2 linked regions of the Rhodoligotrophos defluvii genome follow. The protein of the gene in region 1 binds, or shares a complex with, the protein of each later gene. Links are inferred from orthologs where the notes say so. Each region holds a gene or a part of one and is shown on either strand. Other genes may lie near its edges.

Evidence for each region.
Region 2: the proteins of trxB (region 1) and trxA are in contact, whole or in part, in a crystal structure (PDB 1F6M), measured with the Escherichia coli proteins. The link is inferred for Rhodoligotrophos defluvii from one-to-one orthologs.

Annotation. Positions count from the first base shown.
Region 1 is NZ_SZZM01000009.1:52,744-62,992, reverse strand. Bases 4,544-7,309 are described here. They hold trxB (thioredoxin-disulfide reductase), read right to left. Parts: upstream 6,528-7,309; coding sequence 5,559-6,527; downstream 4,544-5,558. Other genes in these bases: E4P09_RS25040 (Lrp/AsnC family transcriptional regulator), read left to right, coding at 6,701-7,174; E4P09_RS25050 (LysR family transcriptional regulator), read right to left, coding at 4,590-5,477. In the rest of the region: E4P09_RS25065 (FAD-dependent monooxygenase), read right to left, coding at 1-907; E4P09_RS25060 (superoxide dismutase), read right to left, coding at 939-1,664; E4P09_RS25055 (elongation factor G), read left to right, coding at 1,997-4,060; E4P09_RS25035 (hypothetical protein), read left to right, coding at 7,323-7,526; transcription elongation factor GreA, read right to left, coding at 7,958-8,437; carB (carbamoyl-phosphate synthase large subunit), read right to left, coding at 8,582-10,249.
Region 2 is NZ_SZZM01000004.1:34,197-44,671, forward strand. Bases 5,967-8,958 are described here. They hold trxA (thioredoxin TrxA), read right to left. Parts: upstream 7,635-8,958; coding sequence 7,299-7,634; downstream 5,967-7,298. Other genes in these bases: E4P09_RS17300 (RuBisCO large subunit C-terminal-like domain-containing protein), read left to right, coding at 5,967-6,463; E4P09_RS17305 (cupin domain-containing protein), read left to right, coding at 6,471-6,947; E4P09_RS17315 (L,D-transpeptidase), read right to left, coding at 7,779-8,363; E4P09_RS17320 (hypothetical protein), read right to left, coding at 8,430-8,624; E4P09_RS17325 (YqaA family protein), read right to left, coding at 8,724-8,958. Also shown: E4P09_RS17270 (MFS transporter), read left to right, coding at 1-364; E4P09_RS17275 (ABC transporter substrate-binding protein), read left to right, coding at 361-1,371; E4P09_RS17280 (GNAT family N-acetyltransferase), read left to right, coding at 1,395-2,069; E4P09_RS17285 (alanine racemase), read left to right, coding at 2,066-3,223; E4P09_RS17290 (STAS domain-containing protein), read right to left, coding at 3,206-3,541; E4P09_RS17295 (ATP-binding protein), read right to left, coding at 3,566-5,227; more of E4P09_RS17300, read left to right, coding at 5,348-5,966; more of E4P09_RS17325, read right to left, coding at 8,959-9,356; E4P09_RS17330 (twin-arginine translocase TatA/TatE family subunit), read right to left, coding at 9,519-9,758; E4P09_RS17335 (prephenate dehydratase), read right to left, coding at 9,993-10,475. UniProt on the Escherichia coli protein: Participates in various redox reactions through the reversible oxidation of its active center dithiol to a disulfide and catalyzes dithiol-disulfide exchange reactions.

The sequences.
Region 1 (10,249 bases):
CGAGATAGGGCAGCACAGGATGGGCGGCATCGCCGATCAAAGTGACGGCGCCGACGCCCCAACGTTGCGCCGGAAGACGGTCCACCGCCGCCCATTTGAGCCAACGGTCCGTGCCGTCCAGAACGGCGCGCAGCTCCGGCACGACGGCCCCGAACGCCGTGAGCAGGGCGCGCTTGGAGCCATGGGCCGCCCAGCCCGGCTCGTGCCAATGACTGTCGAAGGCGGCCACGATGTTGACCCGCTCACCACCGCTCACCGGATAGTGGACGACGTGGCCACCGGGGCAGAGCCAGAGGGTGACCAGATCATCGGTGGCGACGGGCGGTGCCTTCCGGCGCAGGATGAGGGCGCGGTAGAGCGTGTGGTTGGCGTAGACGGGGTCGCCATCGCCGATCAGCGCGACGCGAACCGCCGACCTTACCCCGTCGGCCCCGATGACTGCCGGCGCAGTCAGGGTCGAGCCGTTCCTGAGGGTGACGCGTGCACTCCCTTGTTCGGGAGCGATGGCGGCAACGGGGCTTCCGGTTTCAAGCGAGATCAGCGGCTCCTGGCGCGCGGCGGCAAGCAGAGCCCCGAGGAGATCGGCCCGGTGCACCACGCGGTAGGGCGCGCCGAACCGCTGCAGGACAGCATCGCCGAGGGGCACGGCCGTCAACAGCCGACCCGTCAGCCCGTCGCGGATCTCGATCGCGCGCGGCGCCACCAGCTTCGGGGTGATGATCTCGGTCAGTCCCAGCGCATCCAGAGCGCGCATGCCGTTGGGGCCGAGCTGCAGGCCGGCCCCAATTTCCTCGAAGCTTGCCGCCTGCTCGAGTACCCGCGACGGGCAGCCGGCGCGGGCGAGCGCCAAGGCTGCCGCGAGGCCGGCTATGCCGCCGCCGACGATGACCGGCTGTGATCGTTCCATAGGTGATGGATTGACCGGCAGGACACCCAAGTCAATCGGCAGCCTCGATGGCGGCGTCGTAACGCTTGGACACTTCCGGCCAGTTGACAACCTGCCACCACGCTTTCAGGTAGTCCGCCCGCCGGTTGTTATACTTGAGGTAATAGGCGTGCTCCCACAGGTCGTTGCCGAGGATGGGGGTGCCCTGCTCCTCGGCCACGTCCATCAGCGGGTTGTCCTGGTTGGGGGTCGAGGTGATGGCAAGGGTGCCGTCCTCACGCACGATGAGCCACACCCAGCCAGAGCCGAAACGGCCCTTGCCCGCGGCTTCGAATGCCGCCTTCATCTCGTCCATGGAGCCGAAGCTTTGCTCGATCGCCTCGGCCAATTCAGGCGATGGGCTGCCGGAATTGGCGGGAGGCGCCATGATCTGCCAGAAAAACGTGTGGTTCCAGTGTCCGCCGGCGTTGTTGCGCACCACGTCGGGCAGGTTGCCGGCGTCGGCCAGAAGCTCCTCCAGCGACCTACCTGCCAGCTCCGAGTCCTCGGCAACTGCCTTGTTGAGTGCATCCACATAGGCCTGGTGGTGCTTGTCGTGGTGCAGCACCATGGTCTGGCGGTCGATGACCGGCTCCAGCGCGTCGGCTGCATAGGGGAGGGGATCGAGAGAGAAGGTGGCCTGCTCCTGGGCAGCCAAGGGCGTTTGCCGTGCGAAAACAGCGAATGGCGCAAGGCCGAGGACGGCCGACATCCCAAGAAGGAACTCTCGCTTGTGCATGTTCTCGGTCCCAATCGAGCGGTTGTCGCGTGAACACGATGATGGCACCAAAGTGCCATCGAGACGATCCCCGGTAACCGGTATTTGTGCTCAGGTCCACTTCGCTCTTGCACTTCGCGCCGATGAAGCGGACCATAGCGACACGAAGTCGCGTGAAGCGAACGGCCGGCACCTCTCGATGAGGCTGCCGGTGAGGCTGCGCGAGCCGGGCGGCGGGTCGCGGCCGCCGGACGATCGCGCGCATCGGTTGGGATTGGGAGCGCCTCGACGCGCTGGGCCCGTTCCGCTTAGCGCCCCGCGCCGCTCGTGCTCCCCGACACGGAGGACGAACCATGGAGAAGGCTGGCGGCGGCAGACCTGCGAAGGGACCGCGGTGCATCGCAATCGTGGGTCCCTATCAATCCGGCAAGACGAGCTTGCTCGAAGCGCTGCTCTGCCGTAGCGGCGCGACCCCGCGTCAGGGTAGCGTCGGTCAAGGCAACACGGTGGGCGACAGTTCGCCCGAAGCCCGCGCGCACGCGATGACCGTGGAAATGAACATCGCCACCACCAGCTTCCTCGGCGAAAGCTTCACTTTTCTCGATTGCCCGGGATCGATCGAATTTGCCGAGGACCAGAAAGCGGCCCTGAGCGTGTGCGACGCGGCTGTGGTGGTCTGCGAGGCCGATGCCAAGAAAGTGCCTGCGCTGCAGCTCATCCTGAAGCAGCTGGATGAGCTTCACGTCCCGCGGTTCCTGTTCATCAACAAGGTGGACAAGGCCGAGGGCCGCATCCGCGACGTGCTCGAGATGCTGCAGCCCGCCAGCGCCCGACCGCTGGTGTTGCGCCAGATACCCATATGGCAGAACGGCATCATCGCCGGGTTCATTGACCTCGCGCTCGACCGTGCGTTCCTCTATCGCGAGCACGCGCCCAGCGAGGTGGTGGAGGTGCCCGGCGACCTTGCCGCCCGCAAGGCGGAGGCGCGCTTCCAGATGCTGGAGAAGCTTGCCGACTACGACGACAGCCTGATGGAGCAGCTGCTCGAAGATTTGGAGCCGCCCCGCGACCTGGTGTTCGACGACCTCAGACGCGAGCTGGCGGAGGGCATGATCACGCCGGTGCTGATGGGCGCGGCGGAGAAGGGCAACGGCGTGTTCCGGCTGCTCAAGGCCTTGCGGCACGAGGCGCCGGATATTTCGGAAACCGCGCGCAGGCTGGGCGCCAAGCCGGTGGCCGGAAGCGGCGGTCTCGCGCAGGTCGTGAAAACGATCCACACGGCCCATGGAGGCAAGCTGTCGCTGGTGCGGGTTCTGGCAGGCGCGCTCTCGGACGGCGATACGGTTACCGGCCGCAGCGGCCAGGGCGAGCGCATTGCCGGCGTTTTCGCACTGGTCGGGCAAGAGCAGAAGAAGCTTGCCAAGGGGATGACGGGCGAGACGGTTGCCCTCGGCCGGCTCGAGTCGATCGGTTCCGGAGAGACGATCGCCGAGGGCAAGACAGCGCCCGAGCAGCTCTTGGACGGGCGGCATTCCGAGCCTGTCTATGGCCTTGCCGTATCGGTTGCGGACCGCAAGGACGAGGTGAAGCTCACCGCCTCGCTGCAGAAGCTGATGGCGGAGGATCCTGCCTTGCGGCTCGACCACAACAGCACCACGCGGGAGATGGTGTTGTGGGGGCAGGGCGAGGTCCATCTGCGGGTGGCGCTGGAGCGGCTGGCGAGCAAGTTCGGGGTGACCGCGCGGGCCGAACCGCGCCGGATCGCCTATTGCGAGACCATCCGCAAGAGCGCGAATGCCCGCGGGCGGCACAAGAAGCAGTCCGGCGGGCACGGCCAGTTCGGCGACGTCGTGCTGGAGGTTGCACCGCGGCCCCGCGGCTCAGGCTTCGCCTTCACCGACACGATCACGGGCGGCGTCGTGCCGAAGCAATATATCCCGGCGGTGGAAGCGGGCGTGCGGGACTATCTCACCCGGGGCCCGCTCGGCTTTCCGGTGGTGGATATTGCGGTGAACCTGTCGGACGGCTCCTATCACACGGTCGATTCGTCGGAAATGGCGTTCAAGGCCGCCGCCCGCTTGGCGATGACCACGGCCATGGAGCAGTGCGAACCGGTTCTGCTCGAACCGATCGTTCACATCGAGCTGCACGTTCCGTCGGAGACCACCGCGCGGATCAACCAGATCGTCAGCAGCCGCCGCGGGCAGCTGCTCGGCTATGACGCGCGGGAGGGCTGGCCGGGATGGGACACGGTGCAGGCCCACATGCCGGAGTCCGAGTTGCAGACGCTGATCATCGAACTGCGCTCGGTGACCGCGGGCGTGGGGACCTTCACCTATCGGCTGGACCACCTTGCGGAGCTGACCGGCAGGGCAGCTGAATTGGCCAAGGCAACGGCCAGGGCCGAGGCCGCTTGAGCATTGCGCCTTTGTCGTGGATGGAGTCCGGCCGCCGGAGACCCGTGCCCATTTTCCGGGCAGGCACCGGCGGCGCTCTCCCACCAGGCGCAGCCGTCCTCTTCCGGAGAAGAAAAAAGCCGGATCTGGTTAAGATCCGGCTCAAGTTCCTCTTTGCCCTAGCCAGGGCAAGCTGGACAACCTGGGGTGAGGGGAACGGTTGACCAGCAAAGCGGAAAGTAAGGGGAGGGAGTAACTTCCGCTTCACGCGCTCTCATCGATCGCGTGATAACAATTTGCTCAATTCCTGCCCGATTAACAAGCAGCGCTTAAACATGGGAGCTATGCGCAGACCGCAGGGCTCTTTACGCAAAATTGACGTAAACGTAAGCTTCCTCTGGTGAGCTTTGCTGCATTGCACATGGCCTAGAGGCGGCCATAAGCACCCGAAATCCGCGCAGGCCATCTCTGTAGCCGACAGCCACTCAGCAGCGGCCATCCCCAATGGGGTGAAGAGTATAGCGGCAAATTGTGCAGACAAAATGAACGGTCAGAACTGCCATTCCTTGGATTTGGCGACCATGAAATCGCGAAAAACGGCCACGCGCTTGGAGGTCTTCAGCTCTTCCGGGTACACGAGATAAGTGTCGAATTCCGGCACTTCAGCCTCTGGGAGAACCTGCACCAGGCTGTTGTCGCGGCCCACCACGTAGTCCGGCAGCGAGGCTATGCCCACGCCAGCCTCGACCGCTCTTCTCAGCCCATAGACGTTGTTGATTCGCAGGGTTGCGGCTCGCGGACTCCCGGGCGGACGGCCAGCGTGCTCGAGCCAGTTGACGTTCGCGAGATAGGTGGGTGCCTGGCCGAAAGCGAGGATGACGTGGTCATCGAGCTCGCTCACTGTTCGCGGTGCACCATGGCGGCGCACATATTCCTGCGACGCATAGAGATGATAGTGAACGGTGAATAGCTTACGCTGAATCAGATCGGGCTGCACCGGGCGGCGCATGCGCACGGCGATATCGGCTTCTCGCATGCCAAGATCGAGCTCGCGGTCGTCCAGCATCAGCTCCACGCTGATTTCCGGGTAGAGCTCCATGAACTCGCCGATGCGCGGCGTCAGCCAGACGGAGCCAAGGCCGACGGTGGTGGTGAGGCGCAAGTGGCCGGACGGCTTGTCCTTCGAATCCATCAGCCGGGTCTGGGCCGTTGCCAGCTTGGTGAACACCTCGTGGGCGGTGCGGTAGAGCAACTCGCCCTGCTCGGTGAGAATGAGGCCGCGCGCATGGCGGTGGAACAGCGGGACGCGCAGATCCGCCTCGAGCGCGCTGATCTGGCGGCTGACGGCCGATTGCGACAGGCCGAGATCTCGTCCAGCATGGGTAAAGCTGCCCGCATCGGCGACGGCGTGGAAGATGCGCAGCTTGTCCCAATCCATGGGCCGTGGCGAAGCAGGGGCTTCGCCGCTGGTCATGTGCAGCTCATGCGGTCGCGTACGGTTCATTGTCACGATGGGCACCTATTCCGCTGCGGCGGCCGTGGCTGGCGTCAAGTGCTCGGCGAGGAAGCGCTCCGCATCAAGGGCCGCCATGCAGCCGAGGCCGGCTGCCGTCACCGCCTGGCGATAGGTTTCATCGGTGACGTCACCAGCCGCGAACACGCCGGGTATGCTGGTTGCCGTGGACCCGGGCGCCGTGTCGATATAGCCGGATGGCCTCAGCGCGAGCTGGCTCGCGAACAGCTCGGTGGCCGGCTTGTGGCCGATGGCGATGAAGACCCCGTCCACATCGAGGGTCTCGGTCGCGCCTGACTTGACGTCTCGCAGGCGCACCCCGGTCACGCTGCGCGGTTCAACCGTGCCCAGCACCTCGTCCAGCTCGGCGTTCCAGCGGACCGAGATCTTTTCGTTGGCAAAGAGCCGGTTCTGCAGGATGCGCTCCGCGCGCAGGCTGTCACGCCGGTGCACGAGAATGACTTCGGACGCGAAGTTCGTGAGAAACAGTGCCTCTTCGACCGCGGTATTGCCGCCGCCGACCACGAGCACCTTCTTGCCCCGGAAGAAGAAGCCGTCGCAGGTGGCGCAGGCAGAGACGCCAAAGCCCTTGAACAACTCCTCGCTGGGCAGGCCGAGCCAGCGGGCCTGGGCGCCGGTGGCGATGATCAGGGTGTCGGCCGCGTATGTCGTGCCGGAATCGCCGGTGAGACGGAACGGACGCCGGGAGAGGTCCGCATGCACGATGTGGTCGGAAACGATCTGCGTTCCGACATGTTCCGCCTGCAGGCGCATCTGCTCCATCAGCCAGGGGCCCTGGATCACGTCGGCAAAGCCAGGATAGTTTTCCACGTCCGTGGTGATGGTGAGCTGGCCGCCCGGCTGGATTCCCTGGACCAGGACCGGCTCGAGCATTGCGCGAGCAGCATAGATGGCTGCGGTATAGCCGGCCGGGCCGGACCCGAGGATCAGCACTTTCGTATGCATCATGGACATAGCATCCTGCTCCCTAGGCGATCAGATGTAAGCTGACAAGGCAGACCTGTCCAGCATGCCAGGAAACGCGGGGCTCATGGCGGGCTTATGACAGACGTAGATTGGAGGCGACGGCCGACCGGCTTCCCCTGTATGGTGCTGCTCGGCAAATTCGCGAATCGCCGGTTGATAGAATGCGCCGCATAAAGCTCGACAGAGTTGATCGCGTCATCCTGCGCGAGTTGCAAAGGAATGCCCGTATCACCAATGTCGAGCTGGCTCGGCGCGCCGGCATTTCGGCCCCGCCCTGCCTCAGGCGGGTGCGGGCCTTGGAGGAGGCCGGGCTGATCAAGGGCTATACCGCCCTGCTGTCGGGCAGCGAACTCGGCTTCGAGGTGACCATGTTCGCGACGGTTGGCCTGCATAGCCAAGCGGAGGCGGATCTTCATGCCTTCGGAAACCACATGCTGGCGAAGCCCCTGGTGCGTGAAGCTTATATGGTGACCGGCGAAAGCGATTTCCTGCTGAAATGCGTGGCGCGGGACATCAACGAGGTCCAGCATTTCATCAGCGAGCTCACCGCATTGCCCAATGTGGCCAGCGTGAAAACGCGACTCGTGCTCGGGGTTTCGAAATACGAGCCTGGCCTTCCGATCGACACGGCCTGAGCCAGTCCACGACGGCAAAGCTCCCAGCGGAAAAACGTTCCGATTGCGCCATATTTTACGCACGTATAGGTGGAGGATTGGCCTTGCTGCCCGCGATTAGAGTGAAGCGGTCGCGGGGCCTTACCCACACTAGCCATTGGAGTTGGTCATGTATCTATTCGACGATGACAGCCGCTCAGCCGTCTTCCCGGTTTCCTCGGGATGCGACGACTGCCGCAGCGCCGCGCTGCCCCGGGAGAAGCGGGATGCCGACGCTCAACTGGCCGAGGCAGGTACAACGCTGACGCAGTTCGCTGACGCGGGTGCGTCGCTTGCGGCCGAGGTGGCCTGGAACGCCGACATCTTGCTCTAAGCAGGCGGCGTCCTCGCGAACTCAGAGCGTTTCCGCTTTTCTTCGAATCGCGGAAGCGCTCTGAGTCTTTGCCTGGTCGCATTTTCTCACGTGAACTGGAATCCACTTCGCGCGAAATGCTCCAAGAACGGAAAGAATGAACGTCTCCAGGGCGACTCTCGATACATACGGGTGTTTTGATAGGGATCGGGATGCCTCGTCGCCAGGAAGCAGGCCCGAGACACCGATCCTGAGTACCAACTCGTGCGCCTACTACCATGAACGGGCGTCGATGGCGTCAGTGCTATTGGATGACGCTGCCGTCGTGGCCTATGTCATAGGCTTTTGCATTGCTGATGTCGGAGTGAAAAGGCTCGCGAAATCGCCGGCGCGGTCGGCTATCTCGCGTCTAAACCCGACATCGCAATGGGCCCAGCGCCAGCCGGAATCCCTCAGGTATTCTGAAAGCTGATCTTGAGGATCTCGTAGGACTTGCCGCCCCCCGGCGTGTTGACCTCGACGGTGTCGCCGACGCTCTTGCCGATGAGCGCACGGGCGATGGGCGAGGAGATCGAGATCTTCCCCTGCTTCACGTCGGCCTCGAAATCCCCCACGATCTGATAGGCCGCCTCCTCATCGGTGTCCTCGTCGACAAGCGTCACGGTGGCGCCGAACTTGACGGTATCGCCGGACAGCTTGCTGACATCTATGACCTCAGCGCGGGACAGCTTGTCTTCCAGCTCGGCGACGCGGGCCTCCATATAGCTCTGCTGTTCCTTGGCCGCATGATATTCGGCGTTCTCCGAAAGATCGCCGTGGGCGCGTGCTTCCTGAATGGCTTGGATGATGCGCGGGCGCTCTACCGTCTTGAGATGCTTGATCTCGTCAAGCAGAGCTACATGGCCGCTCGCAGTCATTGGAACCTTTTCCATCGTCATCCGTCCGTCAGTTCGAACCCATCTGGTGCGACATCGCCGGCACCCAGCTTCTCAATCATTGCATTTGAGGAAATGAGGAGCTTATGCAGCGACTATGCGCAAATTCGCATAGCGACGCAATATGCTCTCCAGCCCGCCTCAAGCCTTGGTGAGCTGCCTGCTCGCGCCAACATAGTCTTGAAGGGGACGCACTTCAAGCGCACCCGCCTTGCAGGCGGCGATGCCCTCGGTGGCGGCTATGGCACCGGCGAGCGTGGTATAGTAGGGCACCTTGTGGTTGAGAGCCGCCCGCCGTATGGAGCGGGAGTCTTCCAGTGCCTTAGTGCCCTCGGTGGTGTTGAAGACGAGGTCGACCTGGCCGTTCTTGATCGCATCCACGATGTGAGGACGGCCTTCCAACACTTTGTTAACCTTGGTGCATTCGATGCCGTTCTCGGCGAAGAAGCGCTGGGTGCCGCCGGTTGCGATGATGGTGAAGCCGAGATCGACCAGCTTGCGGATGGCCGGCAGGATCAGCGGCTTGTCCGCGTCGCGGACAGAAACAAAGGCGGTGCCGGAGGTCGGGACCGCCGCTCCCGAGCCGAGCTGGCTCTTGGCGAAGGCGGTGCCGTAGTTCCGGTCGAGGCCCATGACCTCGCCGGTGGAGCGCATCTCCGGCCCGAGCACCGTGTCGACCCCGGGGAAGCGGGCGAAGGGGAACACCGCCTCCTTGATGGCGATGTGGTTGAAGAGGGGCGGGGTCAACGCAAAGTCGGAGAGCTTCGCGCCTGCCATGATGCGCGCCGCGATCTTGGCCACGGGCAGACCGATCACCTTGGCGACGAAGGGCACGGTGCGGCTGGCGCGCGGGTTGACCTCGAGGACGTAGATGGTGCCGTCCTTAAAGGCATATTGCACGTTCATCAGACCGACCACGTGCAGCGCCTTGGCCAATGCCCTGGTCTGGGCTTCGAGCGCCTCGATCACCTGCCGCGGGAGCGAGTGGGGCGGCAGCGAGCAGGCGCTGTCGCCGGAATGGATGCCCGCTTCCTCGATGTGCTCCATGATGCCGCAGACGAAGACCTCGTCACCATCGCAGAGCGCATCCACATCGATCTCGATCGCGTCGCGCAGATAGCTGTCGATCAGCACCGGGCTTTCGCCGGAGACGACCACCGCCTCGGCCATGTATCGCTCGAGCTGCGAGGGCTCGTGCACGATCTCCATGGCGCGGCCGCCAAGCACGTAGGACGGGCGGATCACCACCGGATAGCCGATTTCCTCGGCGATCCGGCGCGCATCCTCGGCGGACGAGGCGATACCGTTGCGCGGCTGGGTGAGGCCAAGGCGCTGGATCAAGTCCTTGAAGCGGTCGCGGTCCTCGGCAAGGTCGATGGCATCGGGCGAGGTGCCGAGAATGGGCACGCCTGCCGCCTCCAGCGGGCGGGCCAGCTTCAGCGGCGTCTGGCCACCGAACTGGACGATGACGCCCTTCAGCCGGCCGGTTTGGGTCTCGACCCTGATGATCTCGAGAACATCCTCGGTGGTCAGCGGCTCGAAATAGAGGCGGTCGGAGGTGTCGTAGTCGGTCGACACGGTCTCGGGATTGCAGTTGACCATGATCGACTCGATGCCTGCGTCGGCAAGGGCGAAGGCGGCGTGGCAGCAGCAATAGTCGAACTCGATGCCCTGGCCGATGCGGTTGGGGCCGCCGCCGAGAATGATAACCTTCTCCCTGCTCGACGGCTCGGCCTCGTTGCCGTCCTGGCCGGGCAGGCCGGTATCGTAGGTGGAATACATATAGGCGGTGGGCGAGGCGAATTCGGC
Region 2 (10,475 bases), on another replicon or contig:
GCTGGTTCTGCTCGACGAGAAGAGCCTGCTGGTGATCGGTGCGACCTTGGCCTGCCTCGGCATCGGCCAGGCGGTTAGCATCGCCTCCCAATCGGCCCTGGTCGGCGAATATGGCAAGCAGCTGGCCCAGCCGGTGGGCGACGGCGCGCTCTACGGCATTTTCCGCCTGGTCGAGCGCACCGGCAACGCGCTCGGGCCGGTCATCGCCGGGTTCCTGCTTGGGCTCTATGGCTTTGCCACGACCGTGGTGCTCATCGGCCTGATGGTGGCGGCCGGAGCGCTGATCTTCACCGTGACCGCCACCGGATTGCGCGATAGGGCGGCCAAGCCCACGCCCGATATGATTGGAGGCCACCCCGCATGAAGCGCCGCGACTTTCTCGGCCTTGCCCTCGCGGCCGGTGCGGCCGTGCCGGGCATCTCGCTGCCGGCCCGGGGGCAGGCGCCGGCCCCGAAGCGCATCTATCGCATCACCTATCGCGGCCGTACCGCGGTCGAGGAAGGCTTTGACGATTATCTCGCGGCCAATGGCGCCGATGTGGAGTTCATCGAGCGCGACGCCGATCGCGATCCGGCGCGCATACCCGGCTTCGTCGCCGAGCTCCGCGAACTGAAGCCCGACCTGGTCTATACCTGGGGCACGCCGGTCACCCTCGGCGTGGCCGGGCGCTACGATACGCCGGATAAGGCCAAGTACATCACTCGCATACCCATCGTCTTCGCCCTGGTCTCGGCCCCGGTGCAGGCCGGCATCGTGAAAAGCACGGAACACCCCGGCCGCAACGTCACCGGCGCGGTGCACGTGGTGCCCACCGAAACCCAGCTCCGGGCCATGCAGTCCTATCTGCCGTTCAGGAAGATCGGCGTGCTCTACACCTTGACCGAGCAAAACTCGGTGTCCATCGTCGAGGAGCTGCGCCAGCTTCAGCGCAAGCTCGGTTTCGCGCTCGTCGAACGCACCTTCAAGATGGTCGACGGCAAGCCGAGCGCCGAGGGCATCCCTGAGCTCGTGGCCGAGATCAAGGCGGAAGGCGCCGACTGGCTCTATCTCCTGCCCGATACCTTCCTCGGCACTCAATACAAGACCATCGCCCCGGTGGCGCTCGCGCAGAAGCTGCCCACCTTCGGGGCCGCGGAGCTTGCCATCCGCGAAGGCGGCGCGCTGGTGGCCCTGGTGGCTCGCTACTATTCCGTGGGCCAGCTGGCCGCCTCCAAGGCTCTGAAAATCCTTGAGCAGGGTATCCCGCCGGAGGACATTCCCATAGAAACGCTGAAGCGGTTTTCGCTGATCATTAATATGAAAGTTGCAAAGGAGTTGGATCTATATCCCCCGATTGAGATGCTGAACTATGCGGAAGTCCTGACCGGATGACGCTATTCATGGGGGAAGGGGAGGTGACTGCGCTTGGATATTTGCAACGGCCGGTATTGGCGTGGCGAGAAATAACCGCCGCGGATATTGCCGCCGTGCACGCGCTGCACTTGGCCGCCACCGAGGTGGTTGGCCGCCCCGATCTGATCCGGCCCGAGAGTCGGTCGTTCTTCGAGAAGATCGTTGCCGCCGCCGGCAAGATCATCGGCGTCTTCGACGAGACCGGGCTGCGCGCTTATGGGGTTCTGCAATGGGACCTCTCTTTCGAGGAAGACCCCTATGGCCCGCTTGGCCTCGGCCCTGGGGACGGCTTGGCCAAGCTGGCGGGCACGGCGGTGCGGCCGAGCGCCTGGGGCCAGGGCCTGCACCGGCAGCTGATCGCCTGGCGCATTATCGAGGCAAGGAGGCTCGGCTTCCGCCACCTCTATGCGACCTCCGCCCCGGGCAACGCCCGCAGCTGGACCAATCTGATGGATGAAGGCTTTCGCGTCCGGGCGGTCAAGGAGCAGTATGGCGGTCATCTGCGCTACCTGCTGGCCCGGCCGGTGGATAAGCAGGCCGATGCAGATACGAACGGCGATTGGTGCGAAGTGGCGGATATCGGGCGCCAGCGCGACCTGATCGCCTCAGGCCGCGAAGGGGCCGCCTGGCGCGCTGGCAAGGACGGTCACGCCATCTTGTATGTGCCGCGGCCATGACCGTCATGGCCGCCACACGTCCGCCCCACACCCCGCTCGACACGCTGCTGCGCGCGGGCCCGGTCCTCGAAATCGACCTGGACCGCATCGCCGCCAATTATCGCGCCTTGCGCCGGCGCTATGCCGGGCGAATCCTCTCCGCTGTGGTGAAGAACAACGGCTACGGCCTCGGCATCGCGGCCCTGGTCGAGACGTTGACCGCCGAGGGCTGCACGCACTTCTGGGTGCTGGATCTCGCCGAAGCGGCCATGGTCAAGCAGGCCGCACCCCAGGCGGAGGTATTCACCCTGCACGGCCTGCAGGGCGAATCGGCCGCAACCTTCGCGGCCACCGATATCACGCCGGTGCTGCTGAGCCTGGACGAGGTGGAGCGCTGCGTGGCCGAAGCGCGCCGCACCGGCCGAAAGCTTGGCGTTGCCGTTCAGCTCGACACCGGTCTCGGCCGGCTGGGCCTGGACGAGGCGGATATTCGCCGCCTCGCCGCGCGGCGCAACCAGCTGGAGGCGCTCGACGTAAAGGCCTGGGTCACTCACCTCGCCGCCTTCGATCTGCCCGATGCGGAAAGCAACCGCGCCCAGCGCGAGTGCCTGCGGCGCTGGCTGCGCGGCCTGCCCGCCGCGCCTGTCAGCCTCGCATCATCTGCCGGGCTGTACATGGGCCCGGACTGGCATTTCGATATCGCCCGGGTGGGCAGCGCCCTCTATGGCGTGCAGACCTCGACCGCCTGGCAGGACGGGCTTGCGGTGTGCTATCGCCTCTCAGCACCCATCCTGCGCATCAACAACGCCGCGCGAGGCGCGCGGATCGGTTACCGCGGCACCACCTGTCTCCGCCGGCCGTCCCTGATCGCCACCGCCATGATCGGCTATGGTAACGGCCTGCCTCAGGCCTTCGCGGCCCATGGCGCCGCCCGTATAGGCGAATGCCAGCTCCCCGTCGTCGGCGGCATCGCCATGAACCTGACCATGCTGGACGCAACCGACGCGCCGACCGCGTGCGTTCAAGTAGGGGAAAGGGCAGTCTTCCTCGACGAGCGCCACACGGTGGATCAACTCGCCGCCAGACTTGGCTGCGCGCCCAACGCGGTGCTGACCCAGATCGGCGCCGGCACCCGCCGGATCTATGTGAGGAACGGCTTACCCGCGGAGGTCTGAGGCCGCCGCCTCCGCGTCCGGATAGATCTTGAACAGCTTGGCGAAGCCGCTGATGGTGAACACTTCCTTAACCGCCGGGCTCATGCCGGCCAGGGCGAGAGCCGCCCCCTTGGCTTTGCTTTGCTTTGCCGCCATCAGCAGCACCCGCAGGCCCGCGCTCGAAATATAGGTCAGCCGCGAGAAATCGACGATGACCTTGCCGCCACCGTCAAAGGCCGGCAACAGAACCGCCTCCAGATCGCGCGCCGTGTTGCTGTCCACACGCCCGACCGGCGCGATGATGCCGATCCCGTCGCGCTCTTCGCGGTTGATCTCCATCACGCTCTCCTCATCCTCCTGTCCTCAGGTGCGCTCGCCGACGACCTTGGTGAGTCGCACCTCGTTGCGGCCGTTGCGCCGCTCATAGTCGATGCGGTCCATCATCTCCCGCACCAGGTGAACCCCGAGCCCGCCGATCGCGCGCTCGTCCAGCTCGGCTTCCAGATCCGGCGCGGGTGTCTCCCGCGGGTCGTAGGGCGCCGCATCGTCGCTCACATGCACCGTCAACACGCCGCCGCCGAGCCTCAAGCCCACCTCGATCCAGTGGGCTTCACCGTCGTCATAGCCGTAGCTGATGGTGTTGGTGATGAGTTCGTCCAGCGAGAGGTTCACGGCGTGGGCAATGTCCGGCCCCAGCCCATGCCCCTGACAGAACGCATCCACCTTGCGCGCCAGCACCTCGATTTCGGCGACGTCGTTGCGGATCGTGGCGTGCAGGCTCGGCGGAACGGACTGATCGGACACGGAAGGCCTTTCCACATCTCCCGGCAAGGCCGCACGACTGAGGTCGATCACGCGATAGATCGCCTCACGCCCGAACCGCTTCGGAAGCTCGACCGAGCCATGATACTCCACCGCATAGCGCGGGGAATAGGGGGTGCCCGTCATCGCCGCCTCGTAGAGCCGCTCGTCGATTTCCGCCCGCAGCAGCGCCACGAAATGCTGGGAAGCGAAGATCTGCCCTGGCAGCGCCACCGGCTCGATCCGTGCCGCCCGGTTCACGTGGTGGCCGAAGATCATGCTGCGCCCGGTCATCGGGTGCAGCCCGATGAACACCGGGCCCGCATGCAGGGCGATGCGGAACCGAGGCGCCCGCGCCAGTCCATAGCGGGCCGGGTCAATTTCGGCCACGGCGTGCGACAGCGCCGCGGCATAATCCGCAAGGTCATGCGCCGTCTCGGCAGCGGCATGGATCGCATCGCCCCAGGTGTTGATCAGCAGCGGCGGCCGGCAGGCGTCCTCCACCATCTGCTGTGCCTCCCCCAAAAGGTCGAACAGCAGCGGGATCTCGTCGTCGCGGAAATTGGTATAGGTGGCGATATCGGCGAACAGGATCGCTCGGATGGCGCGCGGGCTGATGCCGAGGTCGGAGGCCAGCGGATCCAGCTCGGCAGGGCTGGCGGCCGCTTCCGAACCGCCGAGCTCGTCCAGGTCGATGATCGACAGCCGGTCGAGCTCCGGCCAATGATCCATGAAATCCGCCGGGCTGCCCAGCTCCGCCACGGCGCTGGGGCTCCACAGCAGCAGCAGGTGGGCGGTGGTGCCCACAGCCTCCGCCTCCAGCCGCGCGAGGCCCTGCAGCACCTGATTGTTGAAGCGGATCAGGGTTGGGTCGCCCAGCAGCCGTTCCTCGCAGTTGACGTTGAAGGTCGCCGCCCGCGCGCACAGCCGCTCGAACCGCTCGACCCAGGCGTGCCCGGCCGGTGCCACATACTGGTCGATGAAGTCCTGGCGCTCGCAGGGAATATGAATGTTGAGCTTGCCGCCAAGCGCAACCACCGCCTCGCCGAACAGGATGTCGCCGCCTGCCGTCGCCGAGGCATAGCCGATGAGCGGTCCGGCCCCCTCGAGATGCGACCGGATCGCCGCCTGCGCCGCCGCCTCCAGCGACGCTGGAAACGGCCCGGGCTGGTCCTCGGCATTCACGCGCTGCCCGGCGAACAGTATGATCTTGGGTGCAGTCATCTTGCGACATTGCCCTTCTGCCCATCATCCCGTAGAGCACCGGGTAAAAGGTTGCAAACTGTTCGGACGATTCCGCTGCGAGGAGGCGCAGGGTCCGGCAGTGTTCAGCGGGGCCAGCACGTGACATCGCGAATTGAAGCCATCTATCGCATCCGCGCGAGCGGGGCGACCATCGCCACCCGGGCAAGGCAGATTGCCGTCGAGCAGAGTGTGGAGATGCCGGTCGAGGCGATCACGGCGGCCCGTGTGCTGGACGAGATCGTCGGCCAGGTGCGGGACATCAGAGACCTTGGCGGCGGGCTGTTCGAGGTGCGCATCGGCCTGAGCGTCGAAACCGTCGGCGACGATCCCGGCCAGCTCGTCAACATGCTATTCGGCAACAGCTCTCTCCATGACGACGTGATCCTCAAGGACGCCATCTTGCCCGAGCCGCTTCTGCAAGCTTTTGCCGGCCCCGGCCACGGGCTTGCCGGCCTGCGCGCCCGGCTCAAAGCCGATGGCCGGGCGCTCACCTGCTCGGCGCTCAAGCCGCAGGGGCTTCCGGCCAAGGAGCTGGCCGCGCTGGCTCATGACATGGCACTGGGCCGGCTCGACTGCATTAAGGACGACCACGGCCTGAGCAATCAGCGTTTCAGTCCGTTCGCCGACCGGGTGCAGGCCTGCGCCGAGGCTGTTGCCCGCGCCGCCGAGAAGACCGGCCATCCCACCCGTTACGTGCCGAGCCTGACCGGTAGCCTCGATGCCCTACGGCAGCAGATGGAGGTCGCGCGCAATGCAGGTATCGATACCGTCATGATCGCGCCGATGATCGCGGGCCTCTCCAATGGCCTGCAGCTCAAGCGCGAATATCCTGAAATGGCCGTGCTCGCTCATCCGACCCTTGCCGGGGCGGCCCGCATCGCGCCCCCTTTCCTGCTGGGCAAGTTGTTCCGCCTGGTCGGGGCCGACGGGGTCATCTTCCCCAACCACGGCGGACGGTTCAGCTATTCCGACCAGACCTGCCGGGCCATAGCCCGCGCGGCCCTCTCGCCCTGGCGCTACGGCAAGCAGCAGATCGCACCCGCGATCCCGGTACCCGCGGGTGGCATGAGCCTGGAGCGTGTCCCGGAAATGCTGCGCTTCTATGGCATGGACGTCATGCTGTTGATCGGCGGTGCGCTGCTCTCCGCCGGGGCGCGCCTGACGCAGGCGACCGAAGCCTTCACACGGGCGGTAGCGGAATACACATATGGATGACGGTTGGATGAGAGGATCGCCCGTGCATCGCCAGGCTCAGAAGGATTACCGCTGGGAGGGCGTGGACCGCCTCGCCTACAAGGAAGAGGGCTCGGCCCCGTTCAAGGACATCTCCCGCCAGGTGCTGATCGCCGACGAGAACCTCGCCTGCGAGCTGCGCTATTTCGAGATGGCGGCCGGCGGCTACTCGACCCTGGAGCGGCACGAGCATGTGCACGGGGTCATGATCCTCAGGGGCCGCGGCCATTGCCTGGTCGGCAACGAGGTGCGCGCGGTCGCCGAACGCGACCTCGTGACCATTCCGCCATGGACCTGGCATCAGTTTCGGGCGGCCGCCGGCGAGCCGCTGGGCTTTCTCTGCATGGTGAATGCCAAGCGCGACAAGCCGCAGCTGCCGAGCGAGGACGAGCTGGCGGCCATATACCAAAACCCGCGTGTGGCCGCCTTTCTCGATGGCCGCATGGCGGAGCTCGACGGCGCCTAGCCGGGGACCACCCTGGCAGGCATTCCGCTTGGCCCCGGATTGCCGCGTCAAGCGCGGCAATGACTGGAGGGACTGGTGTTCCTTCCCCCGCCCGTCATGCCGGCCTCGAGCCGGCATCCGGGGGCCCGGCACACCGAAGGCTTTCCGCTTGTCGCCTTGGATCACCGGGTCAAGCCCGGTGATGACGATTTGCCTTTCAATCGACAGCTTACGTCATGCTCGGCCTTGAGCCGAGCATCCAGGGCTACACGGCGCGAGCTTTCCTCCTGGGGCCTCAACCGCCGGGTCGAAGCCCGGCTGTGACGCAAGCTGCTGAAATTGCGCTACTATCCTAGAACACGCCGGTACAGCTCAGATCGACTTCTGGATCCATTCGAGAATCTTGCCCTTGGGCAGGGCGCCCACCTGGGTTGCCGCCACCTGGCCATCCTTGAACAGCATCAAGGTGGGAATGCCGCGCACCCCGTATTTTGCCGGCGTGTTCTGGTTCTCGTCGATATTGATCTTTGCGACCTTGACCTTGTCGCCTAGCTCCACGGCGATCTCCTCCAGCGCCGGCGCGATCATCTTGCACGGGCCGCACCATTCGGCCCAGAAATCGACGATGACCGGGGAAGAGGACTTGAGCACGTCCTGCTCGAAGCTGGTGTCGGAAACTTTCACGGTGGCGGAATTGGTGGTAGCCATTGATGTACCTCGCAAAATCGGCGCGGCCCACCCCGCACCGGAAGCTCACGCCAAAGTAGGAAGCACGGCTTCACCGGTCAAGGAGACCTTGGTGCAATGCGTCATTGAAGCAGACGCATTGCTCGGGGCGCACGATCTCCGCCATTACCGAACAATGACGGTCGTCCCGATCGGAACGCGCTCATAGAGGTCGATGATGTCTTCGTTCAGCAGCCGGATGCAGCCGCTGGAGACGTTCTGGCCGATGCTCCATGGTTGCGCCGTGCCATGGATCCGGAACAGCGTGTCCTTGCCGTCCTTGTAGAGATACAAAGCCCGCGCGCCGAGGGGATTTTCCGGCCCGCCATCCATGCCGTTGCGATAGGGCTCGAGCTTCGGATCGCGCGCGATCATTTCCGCCGGCGGGAACCAGCGCGGCCATTCCTGCTTGCGCTCCACCACCGCCTCGCCGCTCCAGGAAAAGCCCTCGCGGCCGACGCCGACCCCGTAACGGACGGCCTGGCCACCCGGAAGAACGAAAAACAGGAACCGCTGCCGGGTATCGATGATGATCGTCCCGGGCGACTCGGGGCCCGTATAGGAAACCACTTGACGCTTGTACTTGCTGGCGAGCCCGCCGCTTTCAGTGGTGAAATTGAAGCGCGTCGTCTGCGCGGAGGCCTCCCCTGCAAACAGTGCCCCCATAATGAACAGTACGCAAACGACACCTGCACAAACTATCCGCACCATGTCACACCCCTCAGCACCCTAAGCCAGTACAGCTTTCCTTAACGTCAGACGACGCATCACAGGCAGTCAAATCTTCGTTCCTGAAAATTCTGCATCCAGCTGTTGCTCGAGTTCTACAATGTCGTCCGGTATCGGCATACCGAACGCGCGCATCTGCCCGAGCTTCTCCCTGAGCAGCAGATAGAGCTCATGGCGATCGCCCGGCTGGTTCTCCATTTGCGTCAGCAGAAGGGAAAGCTCGGCTTCAAGTCGGTCAAACATATGTCTTGCTCCGCGGCAGACCATATCATTGGCGGAGTTTACAAGGTCTAAGCGCGCTTTCCCAATCACACGCAACAAACGCACGAATTGGGGAAAGGTTCAGCCGAGGAAGGCGAACACGGCGAAGCCCAGCACCACCGCGGCTATCCCCGCGATCATCACCGTATTGAAATTGTTGTCGATCAGCTGGCGGGCGGCAGGGCCGAACCGCTGGAACAGGAAGGCGACCACATAGAACCGGGCCGCCCGCGTGATGGCACAGGTCACGACGAAGACGACGAGGTCGAGCTGGGCCACCCCGCTGGCAATGGTCACCAGCTTGAAGGGAATGGGGGTCAGGCCCTTGGCGAGAATGATCCAGCCGCCCCATTCCTGCACATTGGCCTGGAAGGCATTGAACGCCGCCTGGATGCCGTAGAACTCGATGATCGGCCGGCCGATCAGGTCATAAAGCAAATAGCCGATGAAATAGCCGAGCAGCGCGCCAGCCACCGAGGCGACTGTGCAGACGAAGGCCGCAAGCCACGCCCGCTGCGGCCGCGACAGCACGATAGCGGCCAGAACCGGGTCTGGCGGAATGGGGAAGAACGAGGCTTCCGTGAACGAGACCACCGCGAGCGCCCAGAGTGCGCGCGGCCCCTCGGCCACCACCAGCATACGGTCGTATAGCCGGCGCATGAAGCCACCGGCCGCCGCCACTGGCACGTTCTGATGGACGGGATCCATATCCATGCAGCGTTGGATCTTTGAGCCTGAACGGAATGGAAACGGCAAAGTGACCGTACATTTCCTGCGCATCGCGCAAGCCGGCTGGAGCGCTCGCGCAGGGTCACGTCAATCTGGCGGTGGCGGCATGAGCACGCCCGGCGCCGGACGTTGAGCCTGGGGCGAGGCTCAGTCGCGCGAGGCCGTCTTCACGCCATCAGCCGGCACGGTCGTCCGGTCGGCGGCCGCGTTATGCTCGAGCCGGCCCGTATCGGCGGGCTTCTCGTCCGGGTCCTCGGCCATGCCCTTCTTGAAGCTCTTGATGCCCTTGGCGACGTCGCCCATCAGCTCGGACACCTTGCCGCGTCCGAACAGCAGGACAATGACCAGTCCCAAGATGATCCAGTGCCATGCGCTCATCGCACCCATAACTATCGTCTCCTTGATCTCGCTCGGGCCAGTGGCTCGTCGCCGACTGCGCCTGATCCTCACCTCGACCACGTTCGTCGCCCACGTGAAATGGTGACGATTGGCGCCAGCGCCAGGTCCGCGCTGCGCAAAACTTATGCCGCTTTTCACCTTGCACCAGGTTGGCGGCGGTTTCCACCCGTAACATTCGGGTGAGGCGCGATGCCCTGGCCAGGGGCATTTCTCGCCCTGACCTCAATGACCGTTCTGGCTCAAGCTCCACAAGTCGCGCAGCGGGCTCGCCTTGTAGGTACCCAGAATGCGCAGATAGCTCGTGAAGAAGGCGAGCTCCTCCAGGGCAAGCTTCACGTTGCGGTCCTCCGGATGGCCCACGATGTCCGCATAGAACTGCGCCACGTTGAAGCCTTCGTCCACATAGGATTCGAGCTTCACCATGTTGATGCCGTTGGTGGCGAAGCCGCCGAGCGCCTTGTACAGGGCCGCGGGCACGTTGCGCACCTTGAAGATGAAGCTGGTCAGCACCGGCGCATCTTCCGGCCGCGCATCACGGCGGGTTGCCGAAAGCACCACGAACCGGGTCGTGTTGTGCGCCGCGTCCTCGAATTCGCTGCGCAACACGTTGAGCCCGTAGATCCTTGCCGCGAGGCTGGTGGCTATGGCCGCCCGGGTCGGGTCCCCCGCCTCGGCAATCTCCCGTGCAGCGCCCGCCGTATCCGC